DNA from 3 places in the Kitasatospora sp. NPDC092039 genome. Region 3 is predicted to be linked to each of the others. Evidence: riboswitches for the same ligand, from Rfam matches in the RefSeq annotation. Region 3 holds a riboswitch; each other region holds the start of a gene.
The links. A riboswitch is a leader RNA that binds a small molecule or an ion and turns the genes downstream of it on or off. The one in region 3 is predicted to bind thiamine pyrophosphate.
Positions count from the first base shown of each region.

Region 1: another riboswitch for thiamine pyrophosphate. It lies ahead of thiC (phosphomethylpyrimidine synthase ThiC); the one in region 3 lies ahead of ACIQI7_RS07065 (purine-cytosine permease family protein).
Region 2: another riboswitch for thiamine pyrophosphate. It lies ahead of thiO (glycine oxidase ThiO); the one in region 3 lies ahead of ACIQI7_RS07065 (purine-cytosine permease family protein).

Region 1 covers NZ_JBIVSD010000003.1:385,755-389,017, reverse strand. Annotated here, with positions in the region: gene thiC (phosphomethylpyrimidine synthase ThiC) at 1-1,787, opposite strand, end outside; TPP riboswitch at 1,782-1,916, opposite strand; gene ACIQI7_RS08015 (DUF5326 family protein) at 2,098-2,298, opposite strand; gene tenA (thiaminase II) at 2,540-3,211, opposite strand; gene ACIQI7_RS08005 (cupin domain-containing protein) at 3,261-3,263, opposite strand, start outside.
Region 2 covers NZ_JBIVSD010000004.1:86,796-90,058, reverse strand. Annotated here, with positions in the region: gene ACIQI7_RS09985 (thiazole synthase) at 1-10, opposite strand, end outside; gene thiS (sulfur carrier protein ThiS) at 14-253, opposite strand; gene thiO (glycine oxidase ThiO) at 250-1,434, opposite strand; TPP riboswitch at 1,429-1,541, opposite strand; gene ACIQI7_RS09970 (NAD(P)/FAD-dependent oxidoreductase) at 1,672-2,877, shown strand; gene ACIQI7_RS09965 (Rv2175c family DNA-binding protein) at 2,920-3,263, shown strand, end outside.
Region 3 covers NZ_JBIVSD010000003.1:168,825-172,087, reverse strand. Annotated here, with positions in the region: gene ACIQI7_RS07070 (glycerophosphodiester phosphodiesterase) at 1-308, opposite strand, end outside; gene ACIQI7_RS07065 (purine-cytosine permease family protein) at 422-1,840, opposite strand; TPP riboswitch at 1,833-1,977, opposite strand; gene ACIQI7_RS07060 (S1C family serine protease) at 2,392-3,263, shown strand, end outside.

The DNA.
Region 1 (3,263 bases), 220 kb from region 3:
TTGCCCTGGGCCGCGAACTCCTCGGACTTGGCCTGCATGCCGGCCAGCGCCTCGGCGTCGAACTCGGTGTCGACGGCGCTGGAACCGTCGCCGTGCTCGTCCCGGATCTTCTGGCTGATCTTCATCGAGCAGAACTTCGGACCGCACATCGAGCAGAAGTGGGCGGTCTTGGCGGGCTCCGCGGGCAGGGTCTCGTCATGGAAGTCGCGGGCGGTCTCCGGGTCGAGGGCCAGGTTGAACTGGTCCTCCCAGCGGAACTCGAAGCGGGCGTCGGAGAGGGCGTCGTCCCAGGCCTGGGCGCCGGGGTGGCCCTTGGCCAGGTCGGCGGCGTGGGCGGCGATCTTGTAGGTGATCACGCCGGTCTTGACGTCGTCCCGGTTGGGCAGGCCCAGGTGTTCCTTGGGGGTCACGTAGCAGAGCATCGCGGTGCCCCACCAGGCGATCATCGCGGCGCCGATGCCCGAGGTGATGTGGTCGTAGCCGGGGGCGACGTCCGTGGTCAGCGGGCCGAGGGTGTAGAACGGCGCCTCGTCGCAGATCTCCTTCTGGAGATCCATGTTCTCCTTGATCTTGTGCATCGGGACGTGGCCCGGGCCCTCGATCATCACCTGGACGTCCCGCTCGCGGGCGATCCGGCCGAGCTCCCCGAGGGTCTTCAGCTCGGCGAACTGCGCCTCGTCGTTGGCGTCCGCGATCGAGCCCGGGCGCAGCCCGTCCCCGAGCGAGAAGGTGACGTCGTAGGCGGCGAGTATGTCGCAGAGCTCCTCGAAGTTGGTGTAGAGGAAGTTCTCCTGGTGGTGCGCCAGGCACCAGGCCGCCATGATCGAGCCGCCGCGCGAGACGATGCCGGTCTTGCGGCGCGCGGTGAGCGGGACGTAGCGCAGCAGCACGCCGGCGTGGACGGTCATGTAGTCGACGCCCTGCTCGCACTGCTCGATGACGGTGTCCCGGTAGACCTCCCAGCTCAGCTCCTCGGCCTTGCCGTCCACCTTCTCCAGGGCCTGGTAGAGCGGCACGGTGCCGATCGGCACCGGGGAGTTGCGCAGGATCCACTCGCGGGTGGTGTGGATGTTGCGGCCGGTGGAGAGGTCCATGACGGTGTCGGCGCCCCAGCGGGTGGCCCAGGTCATCTTCTCCACCTCCTCCTCGATCGAGGAGGTGACGGCCGAGTTGCCGATGTTGGCGTTGATCTTCACCAGGAAGTTGGTGCCGATGATGGCCGGCTCCACCTCCGGGTGGTTCACGTTGACCGGGATGACGGCCCGGCCGCGCGCCACCTCGGCGCGCACGAACTCCGGCGCGAGGCCCTCCCGCAGCGCCACGAACTCCATCTCCGGCGTCACCACGCCCCGCTTGGCGTAGGCGAGTTGGGTGACGGCGACGCCGTCGCGGCCGCGCAGCGGGCGACGCGGGCGGCCGGGGAAGACGGCGTCCAGGTTGCGCAGGTTCCCGCCGCGCGGCGAGGTGTGCTTGATCCCGTCGTCCTCGGGGCGCGGCTCGCGGCCGTCGTACTCCTCGACGTCGCCGCGCTGGCGGATCCAGGGGTCCCGCAGCGCGGGCAGGCCGCGCCGCACGTCGGGCTCGTAGGACGGGTCGGTGTACGGGCCGGAGGTGTCGTACAGCGGGACGGTCCTGCCGTTGGTGAGCCGCACCTCGCGGTACGGGACGCGCAGGTCGGGGCGCGATCCCTCGCGGTGGGCCTTGCGCCAGGCCGGGGTCGGGTAGCCGGTGCGCTCGCTGCTGGGGGCGCCCTGGGCAGACTGCGGCTGTGCTTCGAACGTGGTCATCTGACCTCTACTCCCTACGCCGGCATTACCCGGTCAGGTTCCTGCGGTCGACGCAGCCGTCGGTCCGTCCGTCGACGTCCCGGTCAGCGCCCTCTCAGCCCGGTGCTCCGAGCTCCCGCGTCGCAGGCGGTGTTGCCTGCACACGACGCCCAACACCGTAGCGAGCGGATCGCCGCAGGTCCAGAGCGCCTCCCGGCCCGCCCGCGCGGCCGCCCCCGGCTCAGTCGCGTGGGCCACCGGAGAACGGCCGAGGCCCGGCGCCCCTCGTGGGAGGGGACCGGGCCTCAGGGCGGCGTTGCGGGGTGGCGGGTCAGCTCCTGGCGGCCTTCTTCACCAGGACCACCACGGCGGCCGCGATGCCGACCACCACCAGCAGCTTGATCACGATCGAGAGCAGTGCGCCGACGACGCCGAACACGAACGCGACGACGTTCCAGGCCAGTACCAGGACCAGCACCGGGATGACGATGTTGCGCACCCAGGAGGGCAGCGACTTCCAGAGCTCAGCCATGTCGGTTCCTCTTCTCCCCTCGGGTCGGCCGCCGTCCGGTGCCGCATCCCGCTTGCTTTCGGTACTTCGATCGTACGGGGGCGCGAGTGCCGGAACGAGGCCCGGCGGCCCGGAGAGAACCCCGAGATCACCCCTACCCCGACCCCCCGGGTGACCCCGGAGAACTCGTCCGGCGGAGCACAACCTCCGGCGTTCCGGAGCGACCAACTGGTGCCGGGAGCAAGGCCGGTCGGCGAACGGCTCAGACCGGCCAGCGCTCGCCGCGCCAGGCGGCGTCCCAGAACATCCACTCGTAGCGCGAGGTGGTCACGAAGTGCTCGACCACCCTGCGGCGTTCGGCCGCGGAGAGCTCCTCGCCCAGCCGGTCGGCGAGCGCCAGCACCCGGCGGACGACCGACTGGAAGGCCTCGTCGCCGTAGGTGGAGATCCACTTGGCGTAGAGCGGGTCGGGCGAGCCCTGGGCGAGCAGCGCCTCGCCGACCCGGGCGTAGATCCAGTAGCAGGGCAGCACCGCGCCGACCGCCTCGGCGAAGGAGCCCCCGTAGACGGTGGCCAGCAGGTAGCTGGTGTACGCCCGGGTGGTGGGCAGCACCGGCTCGGCCGCGGCCTGCTCGGCGCTGCCGCCGAAGGCGGTCAGGAACTCGGCGTGCATGCCCTGCTCGGCGGCCAGCGCGCCGACCGCGTCGTCGGCGAAGGCCCGGACGTCCTCCTCGCCGGGCGCCTTGGCGGCGCAGACGGCGAGCGCGCGGGCGTAGTCGCGCAGGTAGTGAGAGTCCTGGACGACGAAGTGGCGGAAGGCCTCGCGCGGCAGGGTGCCGTCGGTGAGCCCGGCCAGGAAGGGGTGGGCGAGGATCTCGGCGTACACCGGCTCGATGGCCGCCCAGAGTTCTTCGGTCAGCGTCTTGGTGCTCATGACGCGACCCTAACCGGCGGGCCGCACGCGTCCTCCGACGCCCGGGCGTTCA
Region 2 (3,263 bases), on a different contig from region 3:
CGTCGGCCATGGTTCAGCCTCCCTGCACGGCGGTGAGGATCTCGATCCGGTCGCCGGTGTTCAGCGCCGTTCCCGGCCACGAACCGCGGGGCACCACGGCCTCGTTGAGCGCGGCGGCGACACCGGTGTTGGCGGCGCTGACGGCGGACACCACCTCGGCGAGGGTGGTCGTGGCGGGCACCCGGCGGGGCTCGCCGTTGACGGTCAGGGCGATCGAGTTCCGGGCGGTCTGGTCGTGGGTGGTCTCGGTCATGCGGAGGCCTTCGTCGTGGAGCGGTCGGGGGAGAAGCGCAGGGGGGTGAACGGCCGTGCGAGCTCGGGGACTTCGCCGGTGGCGAGGTACTCGGCGACCAGGTCGGCGGTCACCGGGGTGAGCAGGACGCCGTTGCGGTAGTGGCCGGTGGCGGCGACCAGCCCGGGCAGCGAGGTCGGGCCCAGCAGCGGGGCGTTGTCCGGCGAGCCGGGGCGCAGCCCGGCCGAGGTCTCCAGCAGCGGGAGTTCGGTGATGCCCGGGACCAACTCGTGCGCGTCGCGGAGGAGTTCGTACACCCCGCCGGCGGTGACGGTGGTGTCGTAGCCCTGCTCCTCGGTGGTCGCGCCGACCACCAGCTCGCCGTTCTCCCGGGGTACCAGGTAGAGGTGCCGGCCGCGGACGACGGCGCGGACGTTGCGGGACAGGAACGGGCGGTAGGCGTCCGGGACGTGCAGCCGCAGCACCTGCCCCTTCACCGGGCGGATCGCGGGCAGCACCCCCTCGGGCAGGCCGGGCAGCCGGTGGCTGTGCGGGCCGGCGGCGAGCACGGTCCGGTCGGCGGTCACGGTCTCGTGGGTGCTCAGGCGGGCGCCGGCCGCCCGGCCGTCGCCGACCAGCAGCTCGACCGCCTCGGCCCGGTGGACCAGGACACCGGCGCGCTCGCAGGCGAGGACCAGGGCCCGGAGCAGCCGGCGGCCGTCCACCTGGTGGTCCTCGGCCACGTGCAGGCCGCCGCGCACGCCGGGGGCGAGCATCGGCTCCAGCCTGCGGGCCTCCCGGCCGGTCAGCCAGGCCGAGTCCAGGCCGAGCCGCTGGTGGAAGGCGTGCAGTTCGCGCAGTTCCTCGCGGTCGTCGGAGTCCAGCGCGACGGCGAGCGTGCCGCACCGGCGGTAACCGGTGTCCTGGCCGCCGCTCGCCTCGGTGAGTTCGGCGGCGAAGGCCGCGTACCGCTCGTTCGAGGCCATCCCGAGGCGCAGCAGCGGCTCCTCGCCGTACTGCAGCTCGGTGACCGGGGCGAGCATCCCGGCCGCGACCTGGGCCGCGCCGCCACCGGGGGAGGGGTCGACCACGACCACGTTCCGCAGGCCGCGCTGGGCGGCGCGCCAGGCGACGGCGAGGCCGATGATCCCCCCGCCGATCACCAGCACGTCGGCGTGGGCGCCCGATGGCAAGCGTGACAAGGCTGCTCTTCTCCCTTCGCCGGTATGACCCGGATCAGGTTCGGACGGTCGCAGGCCGTGTCAGCCCGCCTCTCAGCCCGGTACGCCGGGCTCCCGTGTGGTGTTCCCACCTTAACGCCGGGGGTCGTCCCGGCCGAAGGCGCGTACGAGGCGTGGACGGGGGTGGGACGGTGGGGTGGGACAGCGGGGGGCGGCGGGGCGGGACGGCCCGCGGCCGCCGGCCGGCGGCTGAGTACAGTGACGGGCGTGGCAGAGCTGAGCGGAACGGATCGGGTGGTCGTCGTCGGAGCCGGGCTGGCCGGGGCGCAGTGCGCGCTGAAGCTGCGGCAGGGCGGCTGGCGGGGGCGGATCGCCCTGGTCGGCGAGGAGCCGCACGCGCCGTACGACCGGCCGCCGCTCTCCAAGGACGTGCTGCTCGGCAAGACCGACTCCACGGCTCTGGACATCGACTACGGGCAGCTCGGCATCGAGCTGCTCACCGGCCGCCGCGCCACCGGCCTGACCCCCGGCGTGCTGCACACCGACGGCGGCGACCTCCCGTACGGCTCGCTGGTGATCGCCACCGGCGCCGTCCCGCGCGCACTGCCCGGCGCCGAACGGGCGCACCTGCTGCACACCCTGGACGACGCCCTGGCGCTGCGCGCGCTGCTGCGCCCCGGGCTGCGGCTGGTGCTGGTCGGCGCGGGCTGGATCGGCGCCGAGGTGGCCACCGCGGCCCGCGCGGCGGGCTGTGCGGTGACGGTGGTCGAGGCCGGTCCGGCGCCGCTGCCCGGCGCGCTGCCGACGGGGATCGGTTCGGCGATGGCCGCCTGGTACGCCGGGGCCGGGGTCGACCTGCGCTGCGGGGTCGGCGTGGCCGCCGTCGAGCCCGGCGCGGTGCTGCTGGCGGACGGCTCCCACCTGCCCGCCGACGAGGTGGTGGTCGGCATCGGGGCCCGCCCGGCGACCGGCTGGCTGGCCGGCTCGGGGGTCGAGCTGGACCCGACCGGCGCCGTCGTGGTGGACGGGCGGCTGCGCACCTCGGTGCCCGGCGTCTTCGCGGCGGGCGACTGCGTCAGCTACCCCTCGGCCCGGGCCGGGGCCCGGCTGGCCGTCCAGCACTGGGACCACGCCCTGCAGTCCGGCGAGGCGGTGGCCGCCGCCGTGCTGGGCGCGGACGGGCCGGCCTACGACCCGGTGCCGTACTTCTGGTCCGAGCAGTTCGGGCGGATGGTCCAGTACGCCGGCCGGCACGCCGACGGCGACGAGCTGGTCCGGCGCGGCGACCCGCGGGACGCCGACTGGTCGGTGCTCTGGCTGCGCGACGGCGTGCCCAGCGCGCTGCTGACCGTGGACCGGCCGCGCGACCTCACCCAGGGGCGCCGGCTGATCGAGCGCGGCACCGCGCTGGATCCGGTCCGCGCGGCCGACCCGGCGGTGCCGCTGAAGGCGGCCACGGCGTAGGGCCGTGTGCGCGGGAGGCGTCCGAGGTGGCAGTCTGGTGCCGTGAGCGAGATCGATGCCAAGACTGAAGCCCTGGTCCCCGAGTGGCTGTACCTGCCCGACATCTCCGAGAAGTGGGGTGTGCTGGTCACCGAGGTCCGCAACATGGTCAAGAAGGGTGACCTGATCGCGGTCCGCCGCGGCCCCAACAAGTCCCTGCAGGTCCCGGCCGCCTTCATCGACGAGGACGGCCCGGTCAAGCACCTGGTCGGGCTGCTGACCGTGCTGCGGGACAGCGGGTTCTCCGACGACGAGATCATCGCGTGGATGTTCACCGAGGACGAGTCGCTGCCCGGCACCCCGGTGCAGGCGCTGTGGGAGAACCGGGCGACCGAGGTCAAGCGCCG
Region 3 (3,263 bases):
GGGTCGGTGCTGGGGCGGCCGGTCTTCCAGGCGCCGAAGTCGTACGCCTCCAGCTCGGCGAGGGTCATGGCCGAGACGGTGCCCCGGCCGTTGGAGACCCGGCCGATCCGGCGGTCGTGGACGCAGACCAGCGCGCCGTCGGCGGTGACCCGGACGTCGCACTCCAGCGCGTCCGCGCCCTCGTCGAGCGCGCGCCGGTAGGCCGCGAGGGTGTGCTCGGGCAGGGCGTGGGAGGAACCGCGGTGGGCGATCACCTGGACGGGCGGCACGGTGCGCGCCGTCGTCGAGGACAGGTCTGGGCTGGTCACGGGCCCAACGATAGGCGGCGGAGGTGAAGCGCGGACGAAGCCGGCCCCAACCTGTGGGGCCGTCTTCGTCCGCTCGGTGCCGGGCGGTTCCGTTCAGTGCCCGGTGGTTCCGTTCAGCGCCCGGCGGTGCGGCGGCCGAGCGGGGTGAGCGCCCAGGTGACCAGCGCCGGCACCACGAAGGCGAACAGCGAGGCCGAGGTCCACTCCTGCGGGCTGAAGTGCAGCGCCTCCCGGGCGGAGGTCCAGAAGTCCGTCCACCAGTCGGCCACCCGGGTCGGCGCGATGAGCTGGTAGACCGCGAAGCCCAGCGCCCACGGCAGCAGCATCAGCCAGCGGGACGGCGCGTCGGCGGAGAGGTTCCAGCCGCGCCGGCCGGCGCCGAGGAAGTAGTCCACCGCGAGCACCGCCAGCAGCGGTACGAACACCGAGCCGATCAGGCCGAGGAAGCCGTAGTAGGTGTCGGTGAACTCGTCGATCTGCAGCGCCAGCACGGTGGTCAGCGCGCCGATCGCCCCGGAGAGCACCCGGCGGTCGACCTTCGGCAGCAGGTTCTGCACCGACATCGCGGTCGAGTACACGTTGGCGAAGGACTGGTCGGTCTCGCGCAGCACCAGCACCAGCAGGAACAGCCAGCCGGCCCACACGCCGAGGAAGGAGTCGAAGATCCGGTTCGGGTCGCCGTCCGACTGCAGCAGCGCCATCAGGCCGAGCACGTAGCACCAGACCTGGGCGATCGTGTAGCCGGAGAAGCTGCCCCAGAACGCCGAGCGCGGGGTGCGCGAGTGCCGGGTGTAGTCGGCGGCCAGCGGGACGAAGGAGACCGACACCGCGATCATCGCGTCGGTGGCGCCCAGGAAGCCGTGCCAGTTGCCCGCGCCCGGGTCCGGCACGCCCTGGCGGCCCAGCTGGACGGTGAAGTACACCATCGCCACCGCGACCGCCCCGGCCACGAAGCGGCGCAGCACCGCGATCGAGCCCAGCGGCCAGATGGTCAGCGCGGTGGTCAGCGCGCCCGCGAGCAGGACGAACAGCCAGCGGTAGCCGGTGGTGTGCGCGACGGTCTGGGCGCCCGCCGAGATGGTCAGCAGCTCGAACACGCCCCAGCCGACGCACTGGACGATGTTCAGCACCGTCGGCAGGTACGACAGCCGGGTGCCGAACAGCCCGCGCAGGTTCGCCATCGCGGGGGCGCCGGTCCGGGCGCCGATCAGCGAGGCCACGCCGAGCATCGCGGTGCCGACCGCCGTGCCGACCGTGATCGCGGTCACCGCGGCGGCCAGCGACAGCTCGCTGCCGGGGGCGCCGAGCACGGTGGCGGCGGTGGAGAAGCCGATCAGGCTGACGCCCAGGTTCATCCAGAGCGCGAAGTGGTCCCGGAAGCGCAGCGTGCGCGGCGGCTCGGTGTCCAGGACCAGGGGCGCTTCGACGTGGTCGGGGCGCTCCAGGACGGCGGTCGCGCCGGGAGCCGGGGTGTCCGGACCGGAAGCGGGGGCGTTCGCGCCCGAAGAAGAGGATGGCGAAGCAGGCGGCATGGCCGATACTCCCTACGCCGGCATTACCCGGACAGGTTCCGGCGGTCAGCGCCCCCTCGAACGGCCGTCACTCGTGTGGCGTACGGTCGACATGCGCACTCTCAGCCTGGTGGGTCCAAGCTCCCGCGTGTCAGTTTGGAGCGACAGGCTAACCGGCACGGGGGCGAACACCCAAGGCCGAGGGCGTGCGGTCCGCATCGCGGGACGCCCGGCGGGGAGGGGAGCCTCGGCCGTCGGTACCGGCGTCGGTACCGGCGTCGGTGCTGGTTCCGGTGTCCGTACCGGGTCGGTTCCGGTGTCCGTACCGGGTCGGTTCCGGCGCCGGTGTCGGTGCCGGCTAAGGATTCTTATGAGTTCTTCAGAGGGGTCCTTACGGCAAACGAATCGACAGTGCGAAAAACTATGGTCCTTGGTTCTGCCAGCTATGGAGGTCGTCCGTGAGCACCGAGCGCGAGGTTGGGCCCACCGGGCCGCAGGGGGAGCAGCCCGCAGGCCTGGGGGCGGCCGAGTCCGCTTCCGAGGGCCCCGCTCAGGGCGGGCACAAGCCGACCATGGCCTTCCGGCGGGTGCCGGAGCCGGAGGCGGGCGCGGCCGGGGCCGCTGCCGTCGAGGCGGCTCCGCCCGTCGACGCCGGGTCGGCCGAGGGCGTCCCGGCGCCGGGTGTTCCGGCGGACGCGGGCCAGGCGGAGGGCGGCCACAAGCCCACCGTCGCCTTCACCAAGGTGTCCGCGCCGCAGGCCCCGGCCGCACCCGTGGCCGCCGCCGGGGAGCCGGCCGTCGACCCGGCCACCGGGTACATCGACGCGCCGCCGCCCGTCCTGCTGCCCGCCCCGCAGGCTCCGGCGGCCCCGGCCGCCGCCGCGCCCGCCGCCCCGGCGCTGCCGCCGGCCGGCAACCCGTACGCCACCCCGACCCACGGCGTCCCCGCCGCCGGTCCGCACGAGGGGTACGGCGCCGCCCCGGCCGTTCCCGCCGCCCCCGCCGCGCACGGCCACCACCCTTTCGGGGCCGGCCAGCCGCTCGGCGGCTGGGGACCCCACGACTCCGCCTCCGGCGGCGCGGGCTACCCCGGCGGCCCGGCGGGCCCGCTCGGCTACCCGGCGGACCACTCCGGCGCTCCGGGCAGCCCCGGCGGCCCGCGCAAGAAGCGCGGCGGCCTGGTCGCGCTGATGACGGCCGTCGCGCTGGTCGCCGGTGTGGCCGGCGGCGTGCTCGGCGTGACCGTCGCCGACCGCTCCGACAGCGTCGGCTCCGCGAACGACCACCGCAGCACCACCGTCCAGGCCAGCGACACCCAGAAGAACGAGCCCGCCCCCGGCTCGATCGCCGCCATCGCGCAGAAGGCGCTGCCCAGCGTCGTCACCATCAAGGCGCAGGGCAACGGCGAGTCGGGCACCGGCACCGGCTTCGTCTTCGACACCGA